3 regions of the Kribbella qitaiheensis genome follow, and region 2 is predicted to be linked to each of the others. Evidence: riboswitches for the same ligand, from Rfam matches in the RefSeq annotation. Region 2 holds a riboswitch; each other region holds the start of a gene.
The links. Region 2 has a riboswitch for ZMP and ZTP ahead of F1D05_RS06060 (phosphoribosylaminoimidazolecarboxamide formyltransferase). Riboswitches for the same ligand answer to the same signal wherever they lie in the genome.
Positions count from the first base shown of each region.

Region 1: it holds a riboswitch for ZMP and ZTP, as region 2 does, so the genes downstream of both, F1D05_RS05500 (glycine hydroxymethyltransferase) here and F1D05_RS06060 (phosphoribosylaminoimidazolecarboxamide formyltransferase) in region 2, are expected to answer to the same signal.
Region 3: it holds a riboswitch for ZMP and ZTP, as region 2 does, so the genes downstream of both, F1D05_RS03145 (bifunctional 5,10-methylenetetrahydrofolate dehydrogenase/5,10-methenyltetrahydrofolate cyclohydrolase) here and F1D05_RS06060 (phosphoribosylaminoimidazolecarboxamide formyltransferase) in region 2, are expected to answer to the same signal.

Region 1 covers NZ_CP043661.1:1,223,334-1,233,472, forward strand. The annotation lists gene F1D05_RS05495 (acyl-CoA dehydrogenase family protein) at 1-1,550, shown strand, start outside; ZMP/ZTP riboswitch at 1,622-1,704, shown strand; gene F1D05_RS05500 (glycine hydroxymethyltransferase) at 1,692-3,182, shown strand; gene F1D05_RS05505 (ATP-grasp domain-containing protein) at 3,274-4,446, opposite strand; gene F1D05_RS05510 (aminotransferase class I/II-fold pyridoxal phosphate-dependent enzyme) at 4,443-5,570, opposite strand; gene F1D05_RS05515 (hypothetical protein) at 5,732-5,941, opposite strand; gene F1D05_RS05520 (GbsR/MarR family transcriptional regulator) at 6,066-6,578, shown strand; gene F1D05_RS05525 (putative glycolipid-binding domain-containing protein) at 6,581-7,198, shown strand; gene F1D05_RS05530 (MFS transporter) at 7,415-8,677, opposite strand; gene F1D05_RS05535 (ArsR/SmtB family transcription factor) at 8,674-9,240, opposite strand; partial or broken gene F1D05_RS05540 (nitrite/sulfite reductase) at 9,648-10,139, shown strand, end outside.
Region 2 covers NZ_CP043661.1:1,343,562-1,353,700, forward strand. The annotation lists partial or broken gene F1D05_RS41825 (amino acid permease) at 1-282, shown strand, start outside; gene F1D05_RS41830 (APC family permease) at 422-1,330, shown strand; gene F1D05_RS06040 (YraN family protein) at 1,409-1,765, shown strand; gene F1D05_RS06045 (YifB family Mg chelatase-like AAA ATPase) at 1,765-3,330, shown strand; gene dprA (DNA-processing protein DprA) at 3,688-4,827, shown strand; gene F1D05_RS06055 (GAF and ANTAR domain-containing protein) at 5,108-5,851, shown strand; ZMP/ZTP riboswitch at 6,146-6,232, shown strand; gene F1D05_RS06060 (phosphoribosylaminoimidazolecarboxamide formyltransferase) at 6,262-7,449, shown strand; gene F1D05_RS06065 (DUF2469 domain-containing protein) at 7,505-7,828, opposite strand; gene F1D05_RS06070 (ribonuclease HII) at 7,825-8,523, opposite strand; gene F1D05_RS42835 (hypothetical protein) at 8,535-8,687, opposite strand; gene lepB (signal peptidase I) at 8,704-9,303, opposite strand; gene lepB (signal peptidase I) at 9,300-10,043, opposite strand; gene rplS (50S ribosomal protein L19) at 10,068-10,139, opposite strand, start outside.
Region 3 covers NZ_CP043661.1:731,187-741,325, reverse strand. The annotation lists gene F1D05_RS03185 (GNAT family N-acetyltransferase) at 1-120, shown strand, start outside; gene F1D05_RS03180 (S1C family serine protease) at 143-1,099, opposite strand; tRNA gene F1D05_RS03175 (tRNA-Pro) at 1,210-1,282, opposite strand; gene der (ribosome biogenesis GTPase Der) at 1,437-2,819, opposite strand; gene F1D05_RS03165 (lysophospholipid acyltransferase family protein) at 2,812-3,540, opposite strand; gene cmk ((d)CMP kinase) at 3,537-4,226, opposite strand; gene F1D05_RS03155 (prephenate dehydrogenase) at 4,236-5,306, opposite strand; gene aroH (chorismate mutase) at 5,303-5,671, opposite strand; gene F1D05_RS03145 (bifunctional 5,10-methylenetetrahydrofolate dehydrogenase/5,10-methenyltetrahydrofolate cyclohydrolase) at 5,759-6,613, opposite strand; ZMP/ZTP riboswitch at 6,643-6,733, opposite strand; gene F1D05_RS03140 (hypothetical protein) at 6,739-7,164, opposite strand; gene F1D05_RS03135 (class I SAM-dependent methyltransferase) at 7,531-8,265, opposite strand; gene F1D05_RS03130 (NUDIX hydrolase) at 8,332-8,865, opposite strand; gene prcA (proteasome subunit alpha) at 8,973-9,827, opposite strand; gene prcB (proteasome subunit beta) at 9,876-10,139, opposite strand, start outside.

The sequences.
Region 1 (10,139 bases), 120 kb from region 2:
TCGGTGACGCTCTGCGTCCGTACGCCGACCTTTCGGCCGATCCAGGCCTGACCGGGATCGGAGAACTCGCCGGAACGCAGGAAGCGCTCTCCCATGCTCTCCCGGCGAATCAGAACTCACCCGTTCTGCGCACCCACGACCGGTACGGCAACCGCATCGACGAGGTCGAGTTCCACCCGTCCTGGCATTGGCTGATGGAGAAGGCCGTCGGCTTCGGCCTCCAGGCCGCACCCTGGACGAGCGAACGCCCGTCGCCACACCTCACCCGGGCGGCCGGCTTCTACGTCTGGTCGCAGGTCGAGCCCGGCCACGGCTGCCCGATCTCGATGACCTACGCCGCCGTACCGGCGCTCCGCGCTTCGGAAGAGCTCGCCGCCGAATGGATCCCGAAGCTCGCCAGCACCTCGTACGACGTACGCCGGCTGAGGCCGGCGGAAAAGTCCGGCGTGCTCGCGGGGATGGGGATGACCGAGAAGCAGGGCGGTTCGGACGTGCGCGCGAACCTGACCACGGCCACGCCCTCGGGACAGGGCAACGAATACGTGCTCAACGGGCACAAGTGGTTCTGCTCGGCACCGCAGGTGGATGTGTTCCTCGTGCTCGCCCAGGCGCCCGACGGGCTGACCTGCTTCGTCGTACCGCGCGTCCTTGCCGACGGCAACCGGAACACGTTTGCCCTGCAGCGGCTGAAGGACAAACTCGGCAACCGGTCGAATGCGTCCAGCGAGGTGGAGTTCCGCAACACGATCGGCTACCGCCTCGGCGACGAAGGCGCCGGCGTACGGACGATCATCGAGATGGTCGCGGCCACCCGGCTCGACTGCGTGCTCGGTTCGGCCTCGCTGATGCGGAGGGCGCTGGTCGAGGCGACCTGGCATACGTCGTACCGGAGTGCCTTCGGCGGGCTGCTCCGGGACAAGCCGGCGATGCAGAACGTGCTCGCGGACCTTGCACTCGAGAGCGAGGCAGCAACCGCTCTCTCGATGCGTCTGGCGGCAGCCGTCGACGCCTCGATCGCCGGGGACGAGCAGGCCACGGCGTTCCGGCGGATCGCCTTGCCACTGGCCAAGTTCTGGGTCTGCAAACGAACCTCGTTCACGGTCGCGGAGGCGCTCGAATGCCTCGGCGGCAACGGGTACGTCGAGGAGTCCGGGCTGCCGTTGCTGTTCCGCGAATCACCGCTGAACTCGATCTGGGAAGGCTCCGGCACGGTCAACGCCCTCGACGTACTGCGCGCGCTCCGGCGCCCCGAATCCCTCGAGGCCTGGCTCACCGAGGTAGGCGCCGCCCGAGGAGCCGACCATCGCCTGGACGCCGCCGTGACCGACGTCCTGGAGCGGCTCTCCGATCTCGAGAACGCGGAAGCCGGCGCTCGCCGCCTCGCCGCGCGGATGGCCGTCTGCCTGCAGGCATCCCTGCTGGTCCGTCACTCCACCCCCGGGGTAGCGGACGCCTTCGTGGCCTCCCGCCTGGCCGGCGATTGGGGTGGCGTCTTCGGCACGCTCCCCCGCACCACCCCCTTCGCCCCCATCCTCGACCGCATCCTCTAACCGCTTGCGTCCGAATACGCGAGGGTCCTGCCCCACGGTTGTTCGGACGCAAGCGACCACACCAGCTAGGGTTACCGGGTCGCGACTGGCGCTGAGGTGGGACTGACCACCGGGGAGCGAAATGACGCCGGCACCGTGCGCCTGGGTGCCGCGACCGAGTGCAACCTCAGGAGAGAGACGAAGATGACTCAACCCTTCGACGCCGCTGCCGCGTCGGCCGCGTACACCAACGCACTTGCCGTGATCGGCGCGGTGGAACCCACCATCGCCGGCGCGATCCGGGCCGAACTGGCCGACCAGCGGTCCTCGCTGAAGCTGATCGCGAGTGAGAACTACGCCTCCCCGGCGACGCTGCTGACGATGGGCAACTGGCTGTCCGACAAGTACGCCGAGGGCACCGTCGGGCACCGCTTCTACGCCGGCTGCCAGAACGTCGACACCGTCGAGCAGACCGCCGCGGATCACGCGAAAGCGCTCTTCGACGCGCCGCACGCCTACGTCCAGCCGCACTCCGGCATCGACGCGAACCTGGTCGCCTTCTGGGCGATCCTGGCCAACCGGATCGAGTCCCCGGCGCTGGCCGAGGCGAGCGCCAAGCACGTCAACGACCTGTCCGACGAGGACTGGGCCAAGCTCCGCAAGGCGCTCGGCGACCAGAAGATGCTCGGCATGTCGCTCGACGCGGGCGGCCACCTGACCCACGGCTTCCGGCCGAACATCTCCGGCAAGATGTTCCACCAGAGCTCGTACGGAACGGACCCGGAGACCGGGCTGCTCGACTACGACAAGGTCGCCGCGCAGGCCCGCGAGTTCAAGCCGCTGATCCTGATCGCCGGCTACTCGGCGTACCCGCGCAAGGTCGACTTCGCCAAGATGCGCGAGATCGCCGACGAGGTCGGCGCGACCCTGATGGTCGACATGGCGCACTTCGCCGGACTCGTCGCGGGCAAGGTCTTCACCGGCGACTTCGACCCGGTGCCGCACGCGCACGTCACGACGACCACCACGCACAAGTCGCTGCGCGGCCCGCGGGGCGGCATGGTGCTCTGCCAGCCCGAGTACGCCGACGCGGTCGACCGCGGTTGCCCGATGGTGCTCGGCGGCCCGCTCAGCCAGACGATGGCCGCGAAGGCCGTCGCTCTTGCCGAGGCGCGGCAGCCGGAGTTCAAGACGTACGCGCAGGCCGTCGCGGACAACGCGGTCGGGCTTGCCGAGGGTCTGATGAAGCGTGGCGTCAAGCTCGTCACGGACGGCACGGAGAACCACCTGGTCCTGCTCGACGTCTCGTCGTACGGGATCACCGGTCGCCAGGCCGAGTCGGCCCTGCTCGACGCGGGCATCGTGACCAACCGGAACGCGGTTCCCCGCGATCCGAACGGCGCCTGGTACACCTCCGGCGTCCGGATCGGTACGCCGGCGCTCACCACCCGCGGCTTCGGCCTCGACGAGTTCGACAAGGTCGCGGAGCTGATGGTCGACGTGCTGTCCAGCGTCACCCCGACCACGACCTCGGCCGGCGCACCCTCGAAGGCGAAGTACGTGCTGGCCGACGGCGTCGCCGACAAGGTCCGCGCCGCCTCGGCAGAACTGCTCGACAAGCACCCGCTCTACCCTGGCCTCGTCCTCAACTGACCCAAGCCCCCGAAGCGCCCGCAACGCCCGCACCGGAACTCTCGGTGCGGGCGCTGCTCTGCTCAGGCGTCCTCGGGTGTCCGTCGAAACCTCAGACCGTGCCTGCCGGTGAATACCCTGGGAATGCCTTGCAGACCTGCTCTGCGATGCCGACCGCGTCGGTCGGATCGGCGCCGTACGTCAACACGTAGCCAAGCCGACGGTGGTACGTAGTCGGCTCCCAGCGCCAGCGGATCAGTCCCTCTACCGCCTCGATCGGCTCGGCCGGCCGCGCGGGCAGCCCGTTGGCGAACATCGCTTCGCTGCCGTGCACGAAGCGGATGGCTGCCGCCGCAGTTGCATCGCCGCCAACCGCAGCGGGCTTCGGGTCGAGTGCGTCAAGCAGCACCTGCCGAAGTACGTCGATGCCGGTGCTGAGCTGCAGCAGCTCCCAGATGCGGTCGCCGCCCAGCCGACGGTTGACCTCCACGATCTTCGGTCCGTCATCTGTCCGGATGAGTTCCACATGCGCTGGACCGTCCGTGTGTCCCAGCGCCGACAAGGCACGAACCGCCTCGTCCTTGAGCTCGTCCACGTCGGTTCGCGCCGGCATGACATGACCGATCTCGACGAAATGCGGTGGTCCCGAGGTGAACTTCTCGGTCACCATCAGCGCTTCGTGCAGACCGGACACCGATCTGGTCTCAACGCTGAACTCCGGGCCGGACAGACGCTCTTCAGCCAGCACAGCACCCAATCCAGCGCCGCGGACCCACCGCCACCCCTGCTCCATCTGATCGGTCCGGTCCACAGCGAAGACCCCCAGGCTGCCGTTGCCGAGGTCAGGTTTGAGCACGGCCGGGCCTGCCTCGACGAACGCGCGTACCTCGTCCGGCCGGGAGCACAGCAGGTGCCGAACCGGCCGGCAGCCGCCGGCAGCAAACAGGGTCCGCTGGACGCTCTTTCCCGGCCGTTGGTCCACCGGGCCCGGCACTGACCGGATCCCGAGTTGCGCCGAGATCGCGGCGACCGCCGGCAGCGCGAATTCGCCGTACCCGGCCACCACGTCGAGCGGATCGCGCCGATTCAACCCGGCGGCGATGTCGAGGATCTCCGCGGGCTGATCCCAGCGCGCAGTCACGAGGTCAGCGGCCCATCGCCCGTACGCCGTGAGGTCGGAGCCACCGGGCATCCCCTCGAGCTGGAGCAGGGTGACGCGGCCGGGCAGACCGACCAGCCGGGCCGCCAGCTCCGGCCAGGCTCCGACGAGCAGCAGATGCGTCATGACACCGCGGCTTTGTCGAGTGCATCCCGGACGTCGTCGACGAGGTCGGCCGTATCTTCACAGCCGCAAGAGATCCGCACCAAGCCCGCGGGGACCGCGAGATGCGGCCACGCCCCGATGTCGTTGGCGGTCGACTGCAGTCCGCCGTAGCTGGTGGCCGGAACGATCAGCCGACTCGCGCGGAGGAACCGATGCAGGTACGGGCGGCCGGGTAGCCGAAAGGCCAGCAGACCACCCCCGAGCATCATCTGCCGGGCCGCCAACGGATACTGCGGATCAGCGGGCGACCCTGGCCAACGCAAACCGGTCACCTCGGGCCGCGTCGCGAGGAGCTTCACCAGAGCTCCCGCATTCGCGTTCTGCCGTTGCACTCGCAACTCCAGTGTCCCGATCGACCGCAACGCCAGCCAGCAGGTGAAAGCCGACGGGATCCCGCCGTGCAGATAACGCCAGTCCTGCAGCGCCGTCAGCAACTCGGCATCACGGCTGCTGACGTGACCCAGCACGAGGTCGTGGTGGCCGCCGACGACCTTGGCATCGCTGCACATCGCCAAATCCGCGCCGAGGTCCAACGGACACTGACCCAGCGGCGAGGCGACCGAATTATCGACGGCGACCAAGGCTCCGGCAGCGTGCGCGATCCGCGCGATCTCGCGCAGGTCGTAGAGATCGAGGAGCGGATTGCTCGGTGACTCGACCACCACCAGGCGGGCTCCGACGACCGCCGCGGGCAACTCGGCCATGGCTTTGAGCACCTGGACCTCGATGCCCCGCCCGGCCAGCTGATCGGCGATCTGCCTGGTTTCGTAGTAGGTCCCGCCCTCGAACAGCACCAGGCGATCGGACGGCCGCAGCAACGCGAGCAGTACGGCCGAGACCGCCGCCATCCCGCTGTTGAAGACGACCGAGCGGCCACGGTCGAGCGCCCCGAGCACCTCCTCGAGGTGGTCGGCCGAGCGGTGCCCCCACCGGCCGTAACGCACCGGGGCGACGTCATCCAGATCCTGGTGGTACGCCGTGGCGAACTCAGGTGAGACGACCAGTGGACCGGCAGGCTCTGCCGGTGGGGCCCCGGCCCGCGCTGCGATCGTTCCCGGCCCGAGCCCGTCTTTCATCCGATTCATCCGCGGCTCCTGTCCGCGACCGGCCGGTCACCGGGCGCGCAAGTACGTTAACCGGTTAATGGATCGAAGCACAGAGTTCATGACCCCCTTTCCATCAGGCTCGAATTGATCCCACGGCACCTGGCCAAGCTCTGGCATACGGAGGCGCTCACGGCGGCCTGTCAGGTGTTCGAGGAGATCCCGATCGGAGCAACCTCGGAAGGCTTCGCCGCTCGCTTCGGCATCAGCGCTGCGGCCGGCACTGCGCCCGCGACGCCGATGCCGGCCGAGACCCACATCGTCGTACCGAAGCTGGTCATGAACGCCTCGCGGACCGAGGTGAGTAGCTCGGCCGAGCCGGTCTTGGCCGCGACCGCCAGACCAGGGCCCACGCCCTTCTCGACCGCCCGTGAGGGTGGCCGGCCCGGCCTCGGCTGCGGATGAAGTGGTCATGAAATCCAAAATCTCAGAACTCTGTGATACTTGCGATAGATCAGATTCCGGTAGTCTGTCGACATGTCCCAGGAACCGTCCCCAGAAGCGGTCAGCCAGTTCGTCGAGCGCTTCGCGAGCGTGATGGCGAACAGCGGCGTCCCGTCGATGTCGGCCCGCGTGATGGGCCGGATGCTGGTCAGCCCGACCGGCACGATGACGGCCTCCGAGCTCGCCGAGACGCTCCAGATCAGCCAGCCCGCGGTCTCGGGCGCCGTCCGGCAGCTGATCCAGGTTGCCTTCATCTCCCGCGAGCGGCTACCCGGTTCCCGCAAGGACCACTACCGCATCCGCGACGACGTCTTCGCCTCGATCCTCGAACGACGCAACAACGCCCTCGGCGAATGGGAATCCAGCACCCGGGGCCGGCGCCGACCTCTTCGGCCCCGAGACGCCGGTCGGGCTCCGCCTCCTGGAAGCCTCCGACTTCTTCGCCTTCATCAGCGAAGACCTCAACCAGCTGATCAAGAACTGGCGATCCCAGCACCCCGCAACCTGAAGCAGCCGTCGGCGAACCGACGGGGTGGCATGGTGTGACGATGATGCTGCTGTGGAGCGGTACCGACTCGTGGCGCGCGGAAGCGGTCCAATTGGAGCTGGGCGAGGACCGGTTGAGCGCGACCGGCACCCAGCTCGGCATCGATCCGCTCCCCTACCGGGTGGACTACGAACTCGAGACCGGCGCGCGATGGGTGACCCGCCGCCTGCACCTCACAGCCGCCGGCGAAGGCTGGATTCGTCGGCTCGAGCTCGGCTCGGACGGATCCGGCAACTGGCAGGCCACCTCATCCAGCGAGGGGGAGGTAGCCCTGCCACCACCAGGCGGAGACCTGACCGCGGTTAGCGGTGCACTCGACTGCGACCTGGCCTACTCCCCTCTCACCAACCTCATGCCCGTCCGCCGTCACCACCTACACCGCCAGCCGGGAACAGTCGACTTCCTGATGGCCTGGGTGTCCCTCCCGGACCTGGCCGTGCATCTCTCACCACAGCGCTATCAGCATCTGAACTCCAACGAGTCCGGGTCGCGGGTTCGCTACACCAGCACCGACAGCGGATACCAAGCAGACCTGCAACTAGACCTCGCCGGCTTGGTCATCAACTACCCCGACCTCGCCACCCGAGTAAGCCCAGCAGCCGAACCGTTCAGCGGGTAAGGGGGTAGACGGCGATCCGCATCCGCGAGCGCTCACGTCGTACAGGTTCAGAGTGTCGCCACCGGCTTCCTGCTCGCGGTATTCGCCTGCCCAGTAAGCCGATTGACGCACCCAGCCGCCGGCCCGGCCATCCCGGACCTTCTGCGCGGCAAGCGCCAATTCGGCCGCGCCGAGCGCGAGCACACGCTAGCGACTCGCCCTCCCACCGGCAAGAGATCAGCCTGCCGCGTTGAGTCGAGCGGCCGACCAGACCATCAACAGGGCGAAGACGGCCCCGATCGCCAGACACGCGATACCAATCGAGGTGAGGCTGATGAGGAAGCCGAAGGTGGTCATCGCGACCGGCATCAGGGCTTCGTCGGAGAGGCTGGTGATGCTGCTCGTGCGGCCGAGGTACGCCGGGTCGATCGTCTGCTGGAATGCCGCCGACAACTGCGCCGACGCGAGCCCGGCAGTGAACCCGATCGTCGCCATCGCCGCGAACACGCCACCCCGAGGTACGTACCCGATCGCTGCACACCCAGCCGCCTGAAGGATCAGCACCAGCAACCCGGTCCGGGCGAGGTTCCGCGGCTTCCACCGCATCGCCAACAACGCTCCGACGGCCGCTGCGACGCCCGAGCAGGCCTGGAACAGCCCAAGCGATCCAGCTCCCCACCCTGCACTGTGAGTCCGCTGCACCAATCCGACCGCTAGCACCGGCCCGACGCACAGATTCAGCCCGAAGAACGCGATCACCAACGTGCGCGCCGAGACGGACCGGCGCAGGTACCCGAACCCTTCGCGCAGATCCGTCAGCACCGATGCGCCCGACGCTGGGGGCTGCGGCAACCGCGGCTTCACCACGGCCACCAACCCCACGGCGATCACCGCGAACGACACCGCATCCACAACCATCACCGAGGCGAGCCCGCCATGCGCCACCACCAGACCGCCGAGCGGAGCACCCACGAACACGGCCAGCCGGTTCGCCAACTGGTTGCCCGCCGCGAGTTTCACCAGGTCATCGCGCTGGACCATCCGGCGCGGCAGCGTGCCGGCCGCCGGTCCGTAGATCGCATCCACCGCGCCGAACACCACCGCCACGACAAGCAGCAAGGGCAGCGAGACGCCCCACATCCCGATGAACGCGGCTGCCAGTGACAGCACCAGGATTCGCCCGAGGTTGGCCACGATCATGGTCCGGCGCGCGTCGATCCGGTCCGCCAGCGCACCGCCGTACAGGAGGGTGAGCGCCTTCGGCAGCGCGCCAATGCCCATCACCAGGCCGGCGCCCGCAGGGGTCGTCACCTGGGCGGCGCTCCAGGCCAGTCCGATGTACCAGGCGACGTCGCCGGTCTGTGAGACCGCGTTCGAGACGATCCACCCCTGCACCCGCCGATCCCGCGACAACGGCGGAAACACCACCTCGGCCGCCCCCTCTTCAGCCGACGCCGTCTCCGCCCCGCCACTCGCTCCGGCCTCCACCTTCCCGCTCATGGCCGGGCCGGTACACCGTGCGCGAAGACGAACCCGGACTGCGCACCCGGTCCGGAATCCGGCGTCTCGACGTACTCCTGGATCAGTTCGCTGATCCGCGAACCGAGCTCGGCAAGCCGCTCCGGCGTCAGTGTGACCCAACTCTCGGTCGCGAAAGCCGCCCGCACCCAGGCCTCGTCGTACCCGGTCCGCCGGTCGAACCATTGCCGAACTTTGGCCGTGTGATGCCCGAGATTCGCCTCCTCGGCGGTAGCCGCGACCAGCTCCCCCGCCGGGTCTCCGCCGGCGTCGGCGATCGACCACGAGTACGACGCCTTGGCGCTGCGCCACCACCGCTCGCGGCGGTTCTTGGCGAGCTCGGGCGCCTCCTCGATCACGCCCGCGGCGGCCAGAACTTTCAGGTGATGACTGATGTTGCCGACCAGCTCCCCGGTCGACTCCGCCAGCCGGGACGCGGTCGCCGGGCCGTCGACCCCGAGCAGGTCGATCAGCCGGCGGCGGAGCGGGTGGTGAATCGCGGCGATCACGGAGGCATCGGCCGAACGGCGGTTGGCAGGAGTCATGACGGCGAGACTACTTTCCACAAGAAGTCTTGCGCAAGAGCTCTTGCAGATCACGATTCGAGCGCGAATCAATCTCGACCACGCTGCTAGACTTATCCATTATTTGAGATTGCGTCTCACGATGCAGGAATGGGAGTTGATTTACGGGCGAACTGAGCCGAGTCTTATCAGCATGCTCGCTGCCCGCTCGACTCATCTCGTAGGTCGGATTCACATCGACCTCGGTCGTATGCGCAGCGCCATCTGTTGTCCTTCGATGCTCTGACAGCCACCCTGCGGGCCAGTTGATGGCCCCCGATCTCTGATCACCGCTGGGTGCGCACCGCGCAGACCCGAATCGAATCGACGACGCTTCGAGCTCGCTCAGCGCGGACGCACCTGTCTCTAGCAGACAAGGACCGTTCCGGATGACTGGCGTCACCTCTGCTCCCCGCACCGATCCCCCTCGTAAGGCAGCCCGCCCGCGCAAGGGCAAGGGCGAAGGCCAGTGGGCGCTCGGCTATCGCGAGCCGCTGAACAAGAACGAAGAGAACAAGAAGAACGACGATGGCCTGAACGTCCGGGCCCGGATCGAGAACGTCTATGCGCACCGCGGGTTCGACTCGATCGACCCGGCCGATCTGCGTGGCCGGTTCCGCTGGTGGGGTCTCTACACCCAGCGCAAGCCCGGCATCGACGGCGGCAAGACCGCGACGCTGGAGCCGGAGGAGCTGGACGACAAGTACTTCATGCTCCGGGTCCGGATCGAGGGCGGCCAGCTCAGCACCGAGCAGCTCCGGGTGATCGCCGAGGTGTCCAGCACCTATGCGCGGGACACGGCCGACATCACCGACCGGCAGAACATCCAGCTGCACTGGATCCGGGTCGAGGACGTGCCCGCGATCTGGCAGAAGCTGGAG
Region 2 (10,139 bases):
GCCTACACCTTCAGTTATGTGGCGTTCGGCGAGATGTGGGCCTGGCTGGTCGGCTGGGCGCTCGTACTCGAGCTCGTCACCGCGGCCGCGATCGTGGCCCGGGTCTGGTCTGCCTACTTCCTGGCGACCCTGAACGGGTTCGGCGTCACGCTGCCGGACAACCTGGCCCAGTTCTTCGGCCCCGAGGCCAAGGTGAACCTGGTCGCGCCGCTGCTGTTGCTGCTGCTGACCGCGATGATCGTGACCGGCACCAAGCTGTCGTCCCGGGTGCTGACCATCGTCGTGGCGGCGAAGGTCGCCGTGATCCTGCTGGTCGTCATCATCGGCGCCACGCACATCAACTGGGCGAACTACCACCCCTTCATCCCGATGAGCCGGGCCCGCGCCCGCCGCTGCCAGCCCGACGTTGCTCAGCTGGATCGTGGACTCCTCGTTCGGCTCGTTCGGCGTGATGGGCATCTTCACCGCGGCCAGCTCGATCGTGTTCGCCTTCATCGGCTTCGACCTGATCGCGACCGCGTCCGAGGACGCCAGGAACCCGCGCAAGACGGTCCCGCAGGGCATGCTGCTCGGCGTCGGCGCCGTCACCATCCTGTACGTCGCGATGGCGGTGGTGCTGGTCGGTCTGCGGCCGTACGCCCTGCTCGGTGGCGCCGCACCGGTCTCCGAGGCGATGGACGCGGTCGGGGTCGGCTGGGCTGCCGATGTGGTCAACCTCGGAGCCCTACTCGCGTTGATGACCGTGATCATGGTGGTGCTGATCGCTCAGAGCCGGGTGCTGTTCAACATGGGTCGTGACGGGCTGCTGCCGAAGAGCCTGGGCCGGGTCAGCCGGGTCTACTCCTCGCCCGCCCGTGCCGCCAGCGCGGCAGGCGTCGCGGCTGTCGTCCTCACCCTGTACCCGAAGGTGGTCGACCTCGAAGAGCTGCTCGTCATCGGTGCCCTGTTCTGCTTCGCCTTCTGTGCGGTCGGCGTGCTCAGGCTCCGGCGGACCGAGCCGAACCTCGAGCGTGGCTTCCGGGTGCCGATGGTGCCGCTCGTCCCGCTGCTCTCGCTCGGCGCGACGCTGTGGCTGATGCTCAACCTGAAGACGAGCACCTGGTGGATGTTCATCGTCTGGATGGTCTTCGGCCTCGCCGTGTACGGCCTCTACGGCCGCTGGCACAGCCGGCTGGCGAACGAGGAGAGCTGGGACTTCGAGATCGGTGACACCGATCCGGGCCGCGGCGGCCTGCAGGCGATCCGGCCCATCGACACGCCGGACACCTCCGAGCTCCGGGCGGTCCGTACGCCGCCCAAGTCCAACCGCGGCAAGCACATGCGCAACTGAGCCAGTTGTCCACAGGCTCGAACTCGGAGCTGAAATCGGCGGCGATCCCGGCATGTTCTTAGCCGGAGGTGGTCACCGATGCGAGTCACGGAAGCAGTCGGGCGGTACGGCGAGGAGCTCGCCGCGAAGTATCTGGTAGCCGCCGGTTTCGCCATTCTGGAGCGGAACTGGCGCTGCGAGCTGGGCGAGATCGACATCGTCGCCCGGGACGGCGACACCCTGGTCGTCTGCGAGGTGAAGACCCGGCGGGGCCTGAACTACGGCTCTCCGCTGGAGTCCATCACCTACCGCAAACTCGCGACGCTGCGCGGTCTGGCCGGCCGCTGGCTGCATCAGCACAGCATGCGGCCACCGCAGGTGCGGATAGATGTCGTCGCCGTCCTCATCCCGCACGGCAGCCGGCCGACCGTCGAGCACGTCAAGGGCGTGGCCTGATGCCCCTTGCTCAGGCGTGGTCCGTCGCCCTGGTCGGCCTGGAAGGGCACCTCGTCGAGATCGAGGCCGACATCGCGCAGGGACTGCCGAAAACGACTCTGATCGGCTTGCCGGACACCTCGTTGTCAGAGGCAAGAGATCGGGTGCGCGCCGCGGTCGTCAATTCCGGCGAGCGGTTCCCGGACCGCAAGGTGACCATCGGCCTGTCCCCCGCCACCCTGCCCAAGACCGGCTCGCACTACGACGTCGCGATCGCCTGCGCCCTGCTGGCCGCCGCCGGTGTCGTCGAAGGCGAGCGGCTGCGACAGGTTGCGATTATCGGCGAGCTCGGTCTCGACGGCCGGGTCCGCGAGGTGCGCGGAGCGCTCGCGATGACGCTGGCGGCGGCCCGTTCCGGCTTCGAGCGGATCGTCGTTCCGGAGTTGAACGCGGGTGAGGCGCGGCTGGTGCCCGGGATCTCGGTCTACGGCGTCCGTTCACTGCGCCAGGTGCTCGCCATTCTCCGTGGAGCCGAGGTTCCCGACGAGGAGCCGCCCCGGGCCGAGCCAAGGCTGCTCTCCGAATCGCTGACCCGCGTTCCCGAAGTGGATCTCGACGATGTGCTCGGTCAGCACGAGGGCCGGCGTGCGATCGAAGCTGCCGCCGCCGGCGGTCATCACCTCTACCTCCACGGTCCGCCCGGCTCGGGCAAGACGATGCTCGCTGAACGCCTGGCCGGCCTGATGCCGGACCTCAGCACCGACGACTCGCTGGAGGTGTCGGCGGTGCATTCGCTCGCCGGCCTCCTCACCGGCGACGCCGAGCTCGTGGTCAGGCCGCCCTTCATCGCACCACACCACACCGCTTCTCTGGCCAGCCTGGTCGGCGGCGGCTCGGGGATGCCTCGTCCCGGAGCCATCAGCTGTGCCCACCGGGGCATCCTCTTCATCGACGAGGCGCCGGAGATGCATCCGCTGACCCTCGACACCCTGCGCCAGCCGCTGGAGTCCGGGTTCATCGAGGTGCACCGGGCGGCCGCCGTTGCGAAGTTCCCGGCCAGGTTCATGCTCGTGCTCGCGGCCAATCCCTGTCCCTGCGGCCAGTCCGGTACGCCGTACGGGATCTGCAGTTGCACTCCGCAGGTCCTCACCCGCTACCGGCAACGGATCAGCGGACCGATCAAGGACCGGCTCGACATCCAGCGTCAGATCCTGCCCGCAACGCGTGGAGGACAGAACGGCGAGAAGCCAGAGTCCACCGCCGTCGTCGCCGAGCGGGTGAAAGCCGCCCGTGACCGGCAGACCTTCCGCTACCGCGATACCGGCTGGTTGCTGAACAGCCAGGTCCCCGGACCGCTGCTCAGACGGCAGTTCCAGCTCGACCCCGACAGCCAGAAGATGCTCGAGAGCCTCTACACCGAAGGCCGCCTCACCGCCCGCGGCTTCGACCGCGTCGTCCGCCTCGCCTGGACCCTCGCCGACCTCGAAGGCGCCAACCAGCCAACCCCCGACCTAACCCACCAGGCCTACCAACTCCGCAGCGGCGAACCCCTGACCCCTTTAGCCGACCACAGACCAATCAGGTGACCCCAAGACCACCCCACCCCTCACCCGCGTGGCGCCGCCCCAACTAACCGGCGCTCGCTCCTCACCCTCGTAGCCGCCCACCCGATACCTCAAGCCCCGCTCTGCCCACCAGCGCCGAATCCCCGCACTCCTTCTCATCGCCCTACTAGCCGACCACCGACCCATCAGGGGAACCCAACGTGACAACCCCAACCTGTCCCTCGGCCGACCTTTTCGTCCCGGGCCTCCACCCCCACGCCGAGCCCGAATCCGCCCCCGGCTCCCCAGCCTGCACCCACGCCTCCGCCTCCCCGGCCTGCACCCACGCCTGCACCTCCGCCTCCGCCCCCGTCGTCGGCTGTCTCAGTTGGCGGGCACGTGGGTGACTTGGAGCGGGTGGCGCGGGCTGGGTTGTCGCGGGTGGTGGAGCCGGGGGATCCGGCGGCGCTGGAGGCGTTCGATGGACTGTCTGCGCTTGAGGTCTGGGAGTTGCTCCAGACCGGTACGCCGCGGGTGGAGCGGTGGGCGGCTCGGCTTGCCAGCACGAATCCGGAGCGGGATCTGGAGCGAGCGCAAGCAGTGGGCGGGCGGTTTGTCATTCCGGGTGATGACGAGTGGCCGGAGCAGATCGAGGTGCTCGCTCATGCCGGACAGCAGGCACGTCGGGGCGGAGTGCCTTTCGGGATCTGGGTCCGCGGCGAGGCCAACCTCCGGCAAGCACTGGCGAAGTCCGTTGCCGTCGTCGGATCCCGCGCGTGTTCGTCGTACGGCGAGCACGCTGCCGCGGAGCTTGCTGCCGGGCTGGCTGACAACGAGGTGACCGTGGTTTCGGGCGGTGCGTACGGGATCGATGCCGCCGCTCACCGCGGCGCACTTGCCGCCGCGGGTCTGACCATCGCCGTCCTCGCCTGCGGTGTGGACGTTTCCTACCCGAAGCGCAACACCGCGCTGTTCGACCGTATCGCCGCTGAAGGGCTGATCGTGAGCGAGTTGCCACCCGGCTGCTCGCCGACCAAGTTGCGGTTCCTTGCCCGGAATCGGCTGATCGCGGCCGGCACGCTCGGGACCTTGGTGGTCGAGGCCGCAGTGCGAAGTGGCGCCCTGAACAGCGCCGGCTGGGCCGAGCAGTGTGGGCGAGCCGTGCTGGCAGTGCCCGGACCGATCACCTCGCGAATGTCCGAGGGGGCGCACCTCCTGGTCCGGGAACGCAACGCGCTGCTGGTCACCAGCATCGCGGACATCCTCGAAGCGATCTCTCCACTCGGGACCGCGCTGACCTCGTACCCCCACGCCCCCGACGAACCAACTGACGGTTTCGACCTCGAGGTCCGACGCACTCTCGACGCCGTGCCCGTCCTCAGACCCGTACCCACCCTCCGCATCGCCGTCACCGCCGGTCTCGACGCCGAGACAGTCAAGGAGTGCCTCGAAACCCTCGCCGACGCCGACCTCGTCGAACAGCTGCCCGCCGGTTGGCGCCTGTCCCCCACCCACCGCCGCGCCCTCGGCGGCACCTGAGCAAGTCGGAGATCCGCGCGCTCGGCGGCACCTGAGCAAGTCGGAGATCCGCGCTCGGCGGCACCTGAGGCAAGCTGAAGATCCGCGCTCGGCGTCGTCCTCGGTGTCACGCTCGCCGGTAGGCGGTCCGAGATCCGAACGGGTGAACCCGAGCCGTTCGGCGACACCAGAACTTGTGCGTGAACTGCCCGAAAGATGGCGTGTGGACCGCATAATTGGAGGCACCGACCACCTGGAGGGCGGACAATCTGGCGGGGGCCGATGAGCAGGAGAAGCGCCGATGAGCGGCATCGATGACGGGTACGGCGAGAACACTGCCGACGTATTCGCGGAACTGGCCATCGAGCTGCATCAGAGCGACGGTGTCGAGGAGACGGTCGAGGCCGTCCTGCAGTTCGCCCTGCAAGCCGTCAACTGCACCCAGGCCGGCCTGGCCCTGGCCCAGCGCGGCGGACGGATAGAGATCGCGGCCGTCACCGGGCCTGTCGTGGAGACCGTCTATCAGCTCCAGATCGACACCGGGGAAGGCCCGCTGATCGACACGCTCCGCGGTGGCCACACCATGCTCATCAGGGACGCCGGGACCGAGACTCGCTGGCCCGAATGGGGCACCAAGATCACCGAACTCGGCCTCCGCACGGTCCTGCACATCGCGCTCCAGGTCAACGACCGCATCGGCGGCGTGCTCAGCCTGTACAGCCGCGAACCGGACGCCTTCGACGATGACGACGACGCGGTCGCGCACATCCTTGCCCGGCATGCCGCGATCGCGGTCGCCACCGCCCGCCACGAGGAGACCATGAACCTGGCCGTCGACGCGCGGAAGCTGGTCGGGCAGGCGATGGGGATTCTGATGGAGCGGTACGAGGTGGACGGTGACCGCGCCTTCGCGATCCTGCGCCGCTACTCCCAGGACACCAACACCAAGCTTCGCGACGTTGCTCTGAGGCTGGTCGACACCCGCAAGCTGTCTTCGCCCGATCCTGTCGGACCGGACCACAAGTCACCCCCCGCCAGTCGCTGACGACCGGCAAGGGGCACCTGCGGCTCGTCCGGCTGTCCGGACGAGGGGTCGGCCCACGCCGCTGTTTTCCAACGACTGGACCTCGAACATCTGGCCGCTCGAGCCGCCGGACTCCGTGCTCACCCAGTGCCCGACTCCTGGAATCTCAACCAGAGCAGGCTGTTCGGGCCCGTGGTCGAGCCGGTCCACCACGCGGCGCCGGCTCCCTGCGATGAGAAAGCGGCGGCCGGCTCGTCTCAACAACCATGACGATCCAGCACCGGGCTTTCGGCGTCCCGGCCGCCGGGTAGGGTCGGGGCGAGTCGCGACTGGCGAGGGTGGGACACCACCGGGGAGTGGCTCGCCATCCGAGTGTGAGCGTCGACCGCCTGGGCGCTTCTTCAGCGAGATTCGACTGAGGAGGCCGAGACGTGGACCTGCGGTATGGGATCAACCCCGGACAGGCGGCGACCGCCGTACCGGTGACCGCCGGCAAGTGGCCGGTGCGGGTGGTGAACGGAGAGCCATCCTTTACCAACCTGCTTGATGCACTGAACGCCTGGCAGTTGGTGCGCGAGGCGAGTCAGGCCCTTGGGAAGCCGGCGGCGACGTCCTTCAAGCACGTCTCCCCCGCCGGTGCCGCCGTCGCGGGGCCTGTCGACGAGGTCATGGCCAGCCTGTACGGCGTGGACGGCAGCCGCGTCGGTGAACTCACCAGTGCGTACCTGCGCGCACGTGATGCCGACCCGAAGTCGTCGTACGGCGACTTCGCGGCTGTGTCCCACCCGGTCGACCTGGAGTTGGCCGACGTGCTGGCCGGTCTGGTCTGTGACGGCATCATCGCGCCCGGGTACGAGCCGGGAACGGTTGAACGGCTCAGCGCGAAGAAGAAGGGGCGATTCCTGGTCATGGAGATCGACCAGGCATTCGTGCCGCCGCGGGAAGAGGCTCGGGAGGTGTTCGGCGTACGGCTGAGTCAGGAGCGGCCCCGGAGTTCGGAGGCCGCACTGGAGCAGGTCACGGGCGATGTTCTGCCGGATGAGGCTGTGGAGGATCTCAGGCTGGGCATGGCGGTGTTGCGGTATACGCAGTCCAACTCGGTCTGTTACGTGCGAGGCGGGATGACTATCGGGATCGGGGCCGGGCAGCAGTCGCGGGTGGATTGCACTCGGCTCGCCGGGGCGAAGGCCGACATCTGGTGGCTCAGGCGGCATCCGGCGGTCCGCGAGCTGGCGTTTGGGGAGGAAGTGCGGCGCCAGGATCGGATCAACTGGCAGGTTCGCTGGTGCGAAGGCGACCTGACGGCGGAGGAACTCCAACGGCTGAAGCACGATCTGGCCAGACCAGCCGGACCAGCCGGACCAGCGGAGGCTTTCGGGCAGCGCGAGGAGGCGCAAGGGCTCGATTGGCGCACGGAGTGGCTACGGGGTCTTGAGCGGGTCGCCTTCGTGTCCGATGGAGCGCTGCCGTTTCGCGACAATGTCGATCACGCTCACCGGCACGGAGTGCGCTTCATCGCTGAGTCGGGTGGGTCGGTCAGGTCGGACGAGGTGGCGGCTGCCTGTCGTGAGTACGGGATCAGCCTCGCCCGCACCGGCGTCAGGCTGTTTCATCACTGACGCAGCAACAACGCACAACGCAACCCGGGCACGAGTGCGCCCGGGGTGCGAGTGGTCAGCGGCCGAAGTCGGAGTCCTTGGGGACTTCCAGGTCGGATTTCGCGAGTTCTTCGATGTTGACGTCGCGGAAGGTGACCACCTTCGCGTTCTTCACGAACCGGGCCGAGCGGTAGACGTCCCAGACCCAGGCATCGGCCATCGTCACCTCGAAGTAGACGTCACCGCCTTCGGTACGGACTTTCAGGTCTACCGCGTTGCACAGGTAGAAGCGCCGCTCGGTCTCCACGACGTACTTGAAGATCCCGACGACGTCTTTGTACTCCCGATAGAGCTGTAGCTCCATATCGGTCTCGTACTTCTCAAGGTCGTCAGCGCTCATCGGCTCTCCACTCCGGTGGGACTGGTCACATTCTGTCCCATATCGGGCCGCAGACTGCGGCGGACATTCTCGAACCGCCGTCGATGTTGCGGACACGGGCCGTATTCGTCCAGCGCCGCCTGGTGTTCAGGCGTGCAGTACCCCTTGTGAACCGCGAAGTCGTACTGCGGATACACCTCGTGCCAGTGCTCCATGATCCGGTCCCGGGTCACCTTGGCGATCACCGAGGCGGCCGCGATGCACGCTGCCACCCGGTCACCCTTCCAGATCGCCAGCCCCGGCACGCCGAGGCCGTCGACGCCGAACCCGTCGGTCAGCACGTACGACGGGCGCTCGTCGAGCCGGAACAGGGCCCGGCGGAGCGCCTCGACGTTCGCGACGTGCATGCCGAGCCGATCGCACTCGGCCGCTTCGATCGAGACGACGGACCAGGCCAGCGCCCGGTCGCGGATCTGCTCGTAGCAGCGGTCCCGGGCCTTCGCGGTGAGCAGCTTGGAGTCGGCCAGTTCGGGGATCTGGCCGCGCTTTCCGTCCGGCAGGATCACCGCGGCCGCCACCAGCGGGCCGGCGCACGGACCACGGCCCGCCTCGTCGACGCCGGCGATCGGGTCCAGGCCGACCCGGCGCAGGGCACGCTCGTAGCCGTACAGCCCGGCGTCCCGCCGGATGGTGCTGCCCCTGGGCAGTGCACTCATCGGCGAACCACTCACTTAGGGGGTGGGGTGAGGGAGATCGAAGGTTTGTCCGGCGGCGGCGCGGCCGCCGCGGGAAGAGCTTTGAAGGTGTCCGGGATCCCGAGTTTGTCGAACCGGTTGGCCGGCCAGACAATCAGGATCGCGCGTCCGGTGACCTTGTCCAACGGGACGAAGGCGGCGTCACCAGGCGCGCCACCGTCGGGGGCCGGTGTCGCTCAGGTGCACCCGGGAGTCGCCGGACTCGGACCGGTGGTCACCCATCACGAAGACGCGACCGGCCGGCACGGTGACCTGGAACTCCATCGCCGACGGCGCGTCACCGGGGAACAGATAGCTGGTCTCGTCGAGCGGCTTGCCGTTCACCATCAGCCGGCCCTTGGAGTCGCAGCAGGCCACCTTGTCGCCCGGCATGCCGATCAGGCGCTTGATCAGGTGCCCGTGGCTGGAGTCCGGCAGCAGACCGACGACCTCGAAAAACCGCCCGACCGAGCCGCGCTTCTGGCCGCTCTCCTCCTGGCCCAGCCAGCCGCCCGGATCCTCGAAGACGACCACGTCGCCGCGCTGGACATCGGTGAGCTTCTCGACCACGACCCGGTCACCGACCAGCAGCGTGTTCTGCATCGACTCGCTCGGGATGATGAACATCTGGCCGACGAAAGCGCGCAGGATCGACGAGACGATCAGAGCACCGACCACGATCAGCACGAACTCGCGACCCGCGGCCGCGAGCCCCGAGCGGTGGGGTGATTTCTGTTTCGTCGCAGTCGGTGTCTCAGTCACTTCTTCAGCCCCGGCTTCTTGAAGGTTTCCGGAGGACGCAGCATCGTCATCCGGTCAGACGGCCAGATTACGCAACAGGCCCGGCCAACCACGTTCTCGACAGGAACGAATCCTCCGCCGGGGCCGCCCATGTGGGCACGGGAGTCGGCGGACTCGGCTCGATTGTCGCCCATCACCCAAAGATGACCGGGTGGGACAACCACATCGAAGGGCTGCAGAGAGGGTTTGGCGTCCTTCAGCAGGTACTCCTGCTCGTCCAGCGGGATCTTGTTCACCATGATCCGGCCGGAGCGGTCACAGCAGATCACCCGGTCGCCGGCGACGCCGATCACCCGTTTGACCAGATGACCCTCACCGCTGCGCGGCAGGATGCCGACGAACTCGCCGATCTGCCGGACCGTGCCGGGAGCCTTCTGCTCCTCGTTCAGCCAGTGACCGGGATCCTTGAAGACGATGATGTCGCCCCGGTCGACGTCGCGATGCAGATAGCTGACCTTCTCGGCCAGGATCCGGTCGTTCGTCGTGAGCGTGTCGTACATCGACTCCGAGGGCACGTAGAAGGCCTCGGCCACGAAGAGCCGCAAGACGACCGTGATGACCAACGCGAGCACCGTCACGGTGGTCATCTCGACGAGCAGGCTCAGCAGCGGATTCCGCTGCTTGAGCCTACGGTGACGTCCCTTGCTGCGACGTGCTCTCCTGGCGACCGGGCGAGCGCGAGTCGCAGTGCTCGGCGCCATACTTTGACCGTCGTTACTAGACGATCAGGAGGCCGGGAGGTTGTCCCGCTTCTCCTTGATCTTGGCTGCCTTGCCGCGCAGCTCACGCAGGTAGTA
Region 3 (10,139 bases), 610 kb from region 2:
CTCGACCTCCACCAGAGGTTCAGGTTCGAAGAGGTCACCCGCGACTTCACCTTCCCTAACGCTCCCCTCAAGCCTGGCACCTGCGTACTCCTGCGCGCACCACTCCCCTACCCGAACTGACCGCGCGGAAGGACACGGGGCACTAGCGGTCTGTCAGTTCGGCGGGTGAGGCGACGACGTCGACCAGGGCGCCGTTGCGGATGGCGGTGATCTCTGTGCGGCGGCCGATGGCTTCGGCGAAGAGTTGGCGTTGGAGGGATTGGGCGTCGCGGAGCGGGGTGCCGTCGACCGCGAGGACCAGGTCGCCTGCGCAGAGGCCGGCGTCGGCGGCGGGGCTGCCAGAGATCACCTCGACGACTCGCAGGGCGGTTCGTTGACCGAAGCGCTCGACGAGTTGTGGGCGCAGGGGTGCGGGCGTGGTAACCAGGCCGAGGTAGGCGCGGCGGACCCGGCCGTCATGAAGGAGCGCGTAGATGATCCGGCGCGAGGTTGGGTTCATCGGAACCGCGAGGCCGAGCCCGATTCCCGCGACCGCCGTGTTGATGCCGATCACCCTGCCCTTGCCGTCGGCCAGCGCTCCCCCGGAGTTGCCCGGGTTCAGCGCCGCATCCGTCTGGATCACGTCCTCGATGATGCGCTGCGCCGTCCCGGACCGGACCGGCAGAGAACGCCCGAGAGCGCTCACCACGCCGGCCGTCACGCTGCCGGCCAGCCCCAGCGGGTTGCCCACGGCAACTACCAGGTTCCCGACCCTGAGGCCGTCCGCGTTGCCGTACTCCGGCGGGTCGGGTATTGCGCGATCGGCCCGCAGTACCGCGAGGTCGGACAACCGGTCCACGCCGATCACGGCCGCCTGCGCCGTCGTACCGTCCGCGAACTCGGCGGTCGCGCTGTCGCCGTCGCCGACCACGTGGGCGTTGGTGAGCAGATGCCCGTCGCCGGTCAGTACGACGGCGGATCCGGACGAGTCGCCCCGCCGGCCTTTGACCCGCAGGCTGGCCACCCGCGGGATGAGATGTTCGGCCACTCCCGAGACCACCCGGGAGTAACCATCCAGTACGTCGTCGTCAGCCCTGTCGTCTACGCCGTCATCTATCACGATGCGCCTCCTGATTACATCATTACAGCGCAATCAAGAGCGGACCAGGGACGACGGGGAGGAGCAACGAAAAGGGGCACCGATCGAAATCGGTGCCCCTTGCTCGGGTGTCGGGCTGGCGAGACTTGAACTCGCGATCTCCAGTCCCCCAGACTGGCGCCTTACCAACTAGGCCACAGCCCGAATGCTCACTCCAGCAGCAGCGAGCGGGTAAACCTTACCCCATTCAGCGAGTGCTTTTTACCAAGTTCGATCGGTGACCACCAGGCCGTGACTGCCGCATTGTTGCTGAGGGCAACGGGTCCGGTGATCTCAGCGTTCTCTACACAGGCCGAGATTACTTCTTGGGCTTCTTCACCCGGGGCCGGATCTGGACATGGACCGGGCTGCCGACGAAGCCGAAGTCTTCGCGGAGCCGGCGCTCGATGAAGCGCTGGTACGACGGCTCGAAGGCGCCCGAGGTGAAGATCGCGAAGGTCGGCGGCATCGTGGTGGCCTGGGTGCCGAACAGGATCTTCGGCTGCTTGCCGGACCGGACCGGGTGCGGGTGCGCCGCCACCAGCCGGCCGAGGAACGCGTTCAGCTGGCCGGTCGGGACGCGGGTCTGCCAGCCGTCCAGCGCCGCCTCGATGGCCGGCACCAGCTTCTCCATGTGCCGGCCGGTCATCGCGGAGATGTTCACCCGCGGAGCCCAGCGGAACTGGACCAGGTCGCGGTCGATCTCGCGCTCCAGGTAGTAGCGCCGGTCCTCGTCGACCAGGTCCCACTTGTTGTACGCGATCACCAGCGCCTTGCCGGTCTCCTCGACCGTGTTCATGATCCGCAGGTCCTGCTCGGTCATCGGCTCGGACGCGTCGATCACGACCACGACGACCTCGGCCCGCTCGATCGCGCCGTTGGTGCGCAGGCTGGCGTAGTACTCGTGGCCCTGGACGTTCTTCACCTTGCGCCGGATGCCGGCGGTGTCGATGAAGCGCCAGTCCTTGCCGCCCAGCACGATCAGCTCGTCGACCGGGTCGACCGTCGTACCGGAGATGTCGCTGACGACGACCCGGTCCTCCTTGGCGACCTTGTTCAGCAGCGAGGACTTGCCCACGTTCGGCTTGCCGACGATCGCGACCCGGCGCGGCCCGCCGAGCACGGCGTCCCGCTCGGCCGGAGCGTCCGGCAGCGCGGCCAGGACGGCGTCCAGCATGTCGCCGGTACCGCGGCCGTGCATCGCCGAGATCGGGAACGGCTCACCGATGCCGAGGCTCCACAGGTTCATCGCCTCGGCCTCGACGCGCTGGTCGTCCACCTTGTTCGCGGCCAGTACGACCGGCTTGCCGGACTTGCGCAGCACCCGGACGACGGCCTCGTCGGAGTCCGTGATCCCGACCGTCGCGTCCACCACGAACAGCACGGCGTCCGCGAGGTTGATCGCGACCTCGGCCTGGGCGGCGACGAGGGCCGCGAAGCCGACGGCGTCCGGGTCCCAGCCGCCGGTGTCGACCAGCGTGAAGCCGCGTCCGGCCCAGTTGGCGTCGTACGAGACCCGGTCCCGGGTGACGCCCGGAGTGTCCTCGACCACTGCCTCGCGGCGGCCGATGATCCGGTTCACCAGCGTCGACTTGCCGACGTTCGGCCGGCCGACGATCGCAACGACCGGGAGCGGCCCGGTGTCTTCGCGGTCGTGGGTCGGCTCCGCGGCGAACTCGTAGCGGGTGGGCAGGTCACTCATCAGGATCCTTCTGGTCTGGCATACCCGGAAGCGGGTTGCCGGTGGCTGCGACGGCCGCCTGCACATGGGCCCGCAACACGTCGCCGATCTGGTCGGCAATCACGCGTACGTCCGAGTGCCTCCTGGGAAATGGTACGCGCTCGACAGTGAAAGGTTCGCCATACACCACATCCAGCCTGGTACCCCGAGGCGGAAACAGGTCCACGTCACCGCCCGGCTGCCTGGTTCCGAGCAGGGCCACCGGCAGGATCGGCGTACCGGTCACGGCGGCCAGGTAGGCCACCCCGGTCCGAATCCGCCGGAAGTCCCCCGGTCCGCGGGCCCCCTCCGGGTAGATGGTCAGTGCCCGGCCCCCGCGCAGGACCTGGATTGCCCGGCGGACCGCCAGTACGTCGTACGCGGACCGGTCGATCGGGATCTGGCCGACCCTCACCAGCACTTTGCCCTGCAACCCGGTGAAGGCCTCGATCTTGCCGAGCTGGTGCACCATCCGGGGTGCGATCGCGCCTAGCAGGGGTCCGTCCAGGAGACCCAGGTGGTTCGGGGCCACCAGCACCGGGCCGGTGCGCGGGAACAGGTCCTCGCGGTGCACGGTCAGGTCGTAGCGTTGACGGAAGTAGTGACCGATCAGCCAGCGCAGCGGCAGGCCCAGCCGGTACGGCAGCGGATCCAGGTCATCGGTGCGCGGGAGCTCCCGGTGGCCGGTGAGTTCGGCTGTCATGACTCCCGGTCGCGAGGGGCGGCCTCGGCCTCCTTCGCCAGCCGGCAGATCACGTCGATGACCTCCTCCAGCGAAAGATGAGTGGAATCGACGGTGACGGCCCCGTCGGAGGCCACCAGGAACTGGGCGACGGTCGAGTCGTCGGCGTCGCGGCGGACGATCTGGTCCCGGAGCTGCTCGGCCGACACGGCACCCTCGGCCAGCTCCGCCTTGCGGCGGGCCATCCGGGCCTCCTGGTCGGCGATCAGCACGACCTTCAGCTCGGCCTCCGGGGCCACCACGGTGGCGATGTCCCGGCCCTCGACGACGATCCCGCCGGTCGGCTGGGCGGCGGCGATGATCGCCTGCTGCCGGCTGATCAGCTCGGCCCGGATGTCCAGATTGGTGGCAGCGACCTTGCTCACGGCCGCGCTGATCCGCGGGTCCCGGATCGCCTCGGTGACGTCAGTCCCGTCGGCGCCGATCGTCTGGTGCTGCGGATCGGTGGAGATCGCCAGCTCCAGATCGCGGGCCCGGGCGGCGGCCGTTTCGGTGTTCGCCGGGTCGATCCCGTGCTCGAGGACGGACCAGGTGACCGCGCGGTACATCGCGCCGGTGTCGAGGTACTGCAGGCCCAACCTGGTCGCGACACCGCGGGCCGTGCTCGATTTACCGGAACCGCTCGGGCCGTCGACAGCGATGATCATGGCCAGAGGTTACCGGTGCACGGCCCAGCCACGCTCGGTCAGTACCCGGACCAGCTGCTCGACCGAGTCCGGCTTGACGTCCAGCTCGACCTCACCGACCGGGCGGCCGGGGCTGTGGTCGATCCGCAGGTCCTCGACGTTCGCGCCGGAAGCGGCCGCGTCGTTGAACAGCCGGGCCAGCTGACCGGGCCGGTCGGGAATCGTGACGAGCACCGGAACGAGCTCGATGTGCGGTGCGCCGTGCTTGCCAGGCACCCGGACGGCGCCGGAGACGCCACGGTTCAGTACTGCGGTGACCTCCTCGGCCGACTCTTCCTTGCCCAGGGCAATGAGTAGCCGGTCCAGCTCGTCGCGAATCCCTTCCAGCAGGCCGCTCAGGGCCGGCGAGTTGGCCGAGACGATCTGGGTCCACAGGCCGGGGTCGCTGGCCGCGATCCGGGTGACGTCACGAACGCCCTGGCCGGACAGCTCCAGGTGCGCCGCCGGGGCGTCGACCAGGGTGCCGGCCGCGAGGGACGACATCAGCTGCGGCAGATGGGAGACGCGGGCCACCGCGAGGTCGTGGTCTCCGACGGACAGCTCGACAGTGCGCGCGCCGGCGGCCTCGGCGAGCCGCCGTACGAGCTCGACGGCCTCGGGAGAGCTGGTCTCGTGCGGCGTGATCGCCCAGGTCGCACCGTCGAAAAGGTCCGCACGGCCGGCCAGCGGGCCGTTGCGCTCGGAACCGGCCATCGGGTGGCTGCCGACGTACCGGGTGAGGTCCTCGGCCGAGCTGAGTGCGCGTGCCTCGGCCAGCGGCTTCGACTTCACGCTGGCGGCGTCGGTGACGATCGCATCGGTCTGCTTGAGCTGCTCCGCCACCACCGCGCCGACGTGATCGGGCGGCACGGCGACGACGACCAGCTGCGGCTCGATCTGGACCAGCCGCGAGCCGGCCCCGATCCGCTCGGCCATCAGCGCGTTGTCAGGATCGGCGTCGACGACCTCGACGACGACACCGAGTCGTGCGAGCGCGAGGCCGATCGACGTACCGATCAGTCCGGTGCCGACGATCCGGACCGGTCCGCGGAGCTCGGTCACTGGGCACCCGTCAGGTCCGGCCGGAGGCTGACCGCACCATGCAGGTAGACGTGCTGGATCTTCTCCCGCGACCGCGCCGACTCCGCGTGCACCATCATCCGGACCACTCGCGGCAGCGCGTGCGGCACGTCGATCTCCTGCATGCACATCAGCGGTACGTCGGTCAGGCCGATCTGCCGGCCGGCCACCGCGGGAAACTCCGAATGCAGGTCCGGCGTGACCGTGAACAGGATGCTGATCAGATCCTCGGACTCGAGATCGTTCGCCTGCAGCACCGCCCGGACCAGCTCCGCGGATCGCTCGAGCAGATGCTCGCGCTCATCCTTCTCGAGCTGGGTGGCTCCCCGGATCGCCCGTACCGCCACAGTGCCTGCCTCCTAGTTCGCCTTTACTCAGCCAGCCAACCCTAGCCAGTTCCCGGATCGGCTGCCTGTCCGTCTCGCATTCTGCCCCTAACGGAGCCGTTCCGCGGCGTCGACGGTCTGCTCCAGCAGCAACGAAATGGTCATCGGGCCGACACCGCCGGGTACCGGGGTGATCAGGCTCGCCACCTGGGCGGCCTCCTCGAAGTGGACGTCACCGACGTTGCCTTCGTTGTATCCGGCATCGATCACCACCGCGCCGGGCTTCAGCCAGTCACCCCGGACGAAGTTCGCCTTGCCGACCGCCGCGACCACGATGTCGGCGGTCCGGACGATGTCCGCGAGGTCGCGGGTTCTCGAGTGGGTGTAGGTGACGGTGGCGTTCGATGCCAGCAGCAACATTCCGACCGGCTTGCCGAGAATCGGGCTGCGGCCGATGACGACGGCGTGCGCGCCTTCCAGCGGTACGTCGTACGCCTCGAGCAGCCGGATGATCCCGCCGGGGGTGCAGGACCGGAAGCCCGGCTCGCCGAACGCCATCGCCGCGAACGCGTGCATGGTGACGCCGTCGACATCCTTGGCCGGGTTGATCGCCTCGAACGCGGCCCGCTCGTCGATCTGCGCCGGCACCGGGTGCTGCAGCAGGATCCCGTGCACCTCGGGATCGTTCGAGAGCTTCGTCAGCTCCGCGACGAGTTCCTCGGTCGTGGTCTCCGCAGGCAGTATTACGCTCCGCGACGCGATCCCGGCCTTCTTGCTGCGGTTCTGCTTCATCCGGACGTAGGTCGCGGAGGCCGGGTCATCCCCCACCAGCACGGCCGCCAGACACGGCTGGACACCGGTTTCGTCCTGCAGCTTCTTGGCCCGCTCAGCCGCCTTCGCCACCATCTCGGCGGCAAGGTTGGTGCCGATCATCAGGCGGGCAGTGGTTTCGGTCGAGGTCATGGCGCGCTCCTTCGGGCGTCGACGAACAGGTCGGTCACCCAGGCGCGCGGCTTCGGCCGGAAACTCCGGCGAACCGCTCCCCGGTGGTGATCCACCCGAACGCCAGTCGCGGTCCGCCTCGGAGTTTACCCGCCGGATCGGGTGGGATTCACCTCGGCTTTGCGCAGGATCACTTCGGCCACCTGCGGTGCGCCGGTTCCGGCCGACCACACCACCCGGACCGCCTCGATCTCCCGGCCATCAACCTGTACTGCGGTATAGGCACCCCGAAGAGCACCGAGCGACTCCCAGCCTGCAGGCGTCCTGATCTCCAGCCGACACTTAGCTGCCGCGTCGGTCCGCTGCAACACCGTGACTCGGTCTACCTTCGTCGGGACCGACGCAGTCACCGTCAGCGCGTCACCGGCAACCGGCCCGCCGGCGGCCGCGTACGCAGTACTGGTGTCTCCATCGACCGCAGCCGGCAGTGCCGAGCCGGCCGGAGTGCCGCTTGCCGTCAGCACCAGTTCCGAGCCGTCAGTCACCTGTACTGCGAACTCGCGAACCACCATCCAGTACGACGGGTTGGGCGCCAGCGCGCGATACCGGACGTACCGGGCCTGGGTGCCTGCCGCTGCGGTGACTCGTACTTCGGCCGTCGTGCCGCGGGTCAGCTCGGTCCAGCTCTCGCCATCGGCCGACCACGCGAGGGCGCCGGAGTGGAGGAAGCCGGTTGGGCTGCTGCGGTTCGGGTGTCAGGTTGACCTTCGGCACGGCGGCCTCGGCGGCGGGGATGAGGGCGAGGGAGTGGACGGCGATGGCGAGCACCGTGAGCAGCGTCAGACGGCGGCGTGGCATGGCGACTCCTCGGGGCGGAAGGATCCGCGTCGTCTATTCATTCACTGCGCGTAGGTGCTCTTCAAGTGCCTGCCGTGACGTCACTTCTTGATTGCCTTGACGACGAAGAGACGGGAGGCGTCGGTGAGTTCCTCGCCGTTCCAGCCGGCCCGGGCGTCGATCGAGCCGAAGCCGGCTGCTTCGAGGCCCGCGGTGATCTCCTCCGCAGTACGGAAGTAGAGGACGTTGGTCGAGACCGTGTCGCGGCCGTCCTCGAACACGTTGTGGGCGTCGAAGACCACGCGGCCGTTGTCGACCTCGGTGACCTCCATCCATTCGATCAGGTGGCCGACCGAGGTGTCGCGTTCGCCGTACGTCGCGTCGCGGCCCCACTGCTCCCACGCACGCGCAGCCGGGTTGCGGCTCTCGAAGCTGATCACTCCGCCAGGCCTCAGAGCTTCTGCGAGGGTCGCCAGGACGGCCGGGAACTCTTCGGTGCTGACGTACATCATCGTGTTGCCGCTGCTCAGCACGAGATCGGCGTCGCCGGTCTGGTCGACCGCGGTCGAACCACCGTCGATCCAGGTGACGCTCTCGGCACCGGGTTGTTTCCGCGCGTAGTCCAGCATCGTCTTGCTCGGGTCGACGCCGATGACCTCGCGACCGGGCGTTGCAAGAGACCGGGTCAGCAGGCCCGTGCCGCAACCGAAGTCGAGGATCTTCGTTGCCTTGAGCTCGTCGGCCAGGGCACGGTAGTAGGCGTGATCGACACCGTCCGGGTTGTCGAGGTCGTACAGCTCCACCAGTCGCTCGTCGCCGAACGGGTCGCCAGTCATGCGCGCACGCTAGAGCGCACCCAAACGGTCACGCAACGCAAATACCCCGGCCAGAACGGCGCTTGGTCAGAGGAGGCCGGCGTGGTCGAGGGCCACGTAGGCCGCGTCGGTGCCGGTCATCTGGCCGGGCTTACGGAGTTCGGTGCGGAATTCGTCGACTGTGAGCTCCACCGGGACGCAGTCCTCGGTTTCGTCCAGGTGTTGCTGCCCGTCCGGACGGCAGCCGCGAGCGATCGCTACGTACTTACGGAAGACCGACGACGAACTCGCCCACAGCCAGCCCACCACCTCGATCGATTCGCAGGTGTAGCCGGTCTCCTCTTCCAGCTCACGACGACCACCGGCCTCGGGGTCCTCCCCCGGATCGACGAGACCGCCGGGCAGGTTGGTAACCACCTGGTCCGGGCCGGCGCGGAACATCCGGATCGTGACGATTCGGCCCTCCGGCGTCAGCGGCAGCACGGTGACACCCGAGCTGAACCCGGAGTCCAGCTCCGGACCGAAGACGTCCCAGTCGACCTCACGCCCGTCGGGCAACCGGTACCGCCGCAACTTCACGGTCAGGAACCCGTCGAAGCCCGGCTTCTCTTCGAGCAACACCCACGGCTCCGGATCGGCAGGCCGAGGGGACCCATTGGGTCCGGAGCCCACACCACCCGAGTCGCCCGCCGGGGAAAGGGATTCTCCGGCGGGCGTCGATTCGGCTGTCACAGCGGGTTGCTGGTGTCCGGGTCTTCCGGGGGCGCGACCGGTGCGTCGTCGTCGGCCGAAGCACCGTCCGTGCTCGCGCTCTCGTAGTTGCCGCCGTTGACCGACTCGGCGGCCTCGGAGTGCGCGGCCGGCTCGGACGGCGAGGTGTCGGGCCTGGACTCGGACAGGATCCGGGCCAGCGTCTCCTCGGAGATCCGCTTGAACTTGCGCACCTGGGACCTGGTCCGGTCCAGTACGGCGACCTCGAGCTGGTCCGGCTCGAGCTGCCGGGTGTCGGTGCCGTCGTGGCCGAGTGCGTCCACCGCCAGCCGGAGGGCGCCCGCGAGCGAGATCCCCTCGGCATAGTGCTCGCCGATGTAGTCGGCGACCTGCTCGGCCGGCCCACCCATCACGGCGTACCCACGCACGTCGGCGATCGAGCCGTCGTAGGTGAGCCGGTAGATCTGGTCGGCAGCCGGCGTGTTGCCGATCTCGGCGACCAGGATCTCCACCTCGAGCGGCTTCTCGCCACCGGAGGAGAAGATCGCACCGAGCGTCTGCGCGTACGCGTTCGCCAGCGCCCGGCCCGTCACGTCGCGCCGGTCGTAGGAGTACCCACGCATGTCGGCGAGTCGGACGCCGGCGATCCGCAGGTTCTCGAACTCGTTGTACCGCCCGACCGCGGCAAACGCCATCCGGTCGTAGATCTCGGCCACCTTGTGCAGGGCGGGTGACCTGTTCTCCGCGACGAACAGGATGCCGTCGGCGTACTGCAGTGCGATCGCGCTGCGGCCCTTGGCGATGCCCTTCCGGGCGAAGTCCGCCCGGTCCCGCATCAGCTGTTCGGGAGAGACGTAGAACGGAACGCTCATGGAAATCCTTGTCTTCGAAGCGCGGGCAGACTCAGGTCGGCGAGCTGCTCAGATCAGCGAGGAGGCCGGGCCGTCGGGACGCTCGTGCCGGGCCGCCCACACGCTGTCGACGATCGAGGCCACCTCGTCCTCGGGCAGTCGCTTGTAGCCGTCGGCCGTGACCACGCCGATCACCGGGAAGATCCGCCTCAGCATGTCCGGTCCACCGGTCGCCGAGTCGTCGTCCGCCGCGTCGATCAGGGACTGGACCGCGACCGTGGCACACTCCGTCGCGGTCAGGTCCGGCCGGTAGAGCTTCTTCAGCGCGCCCCG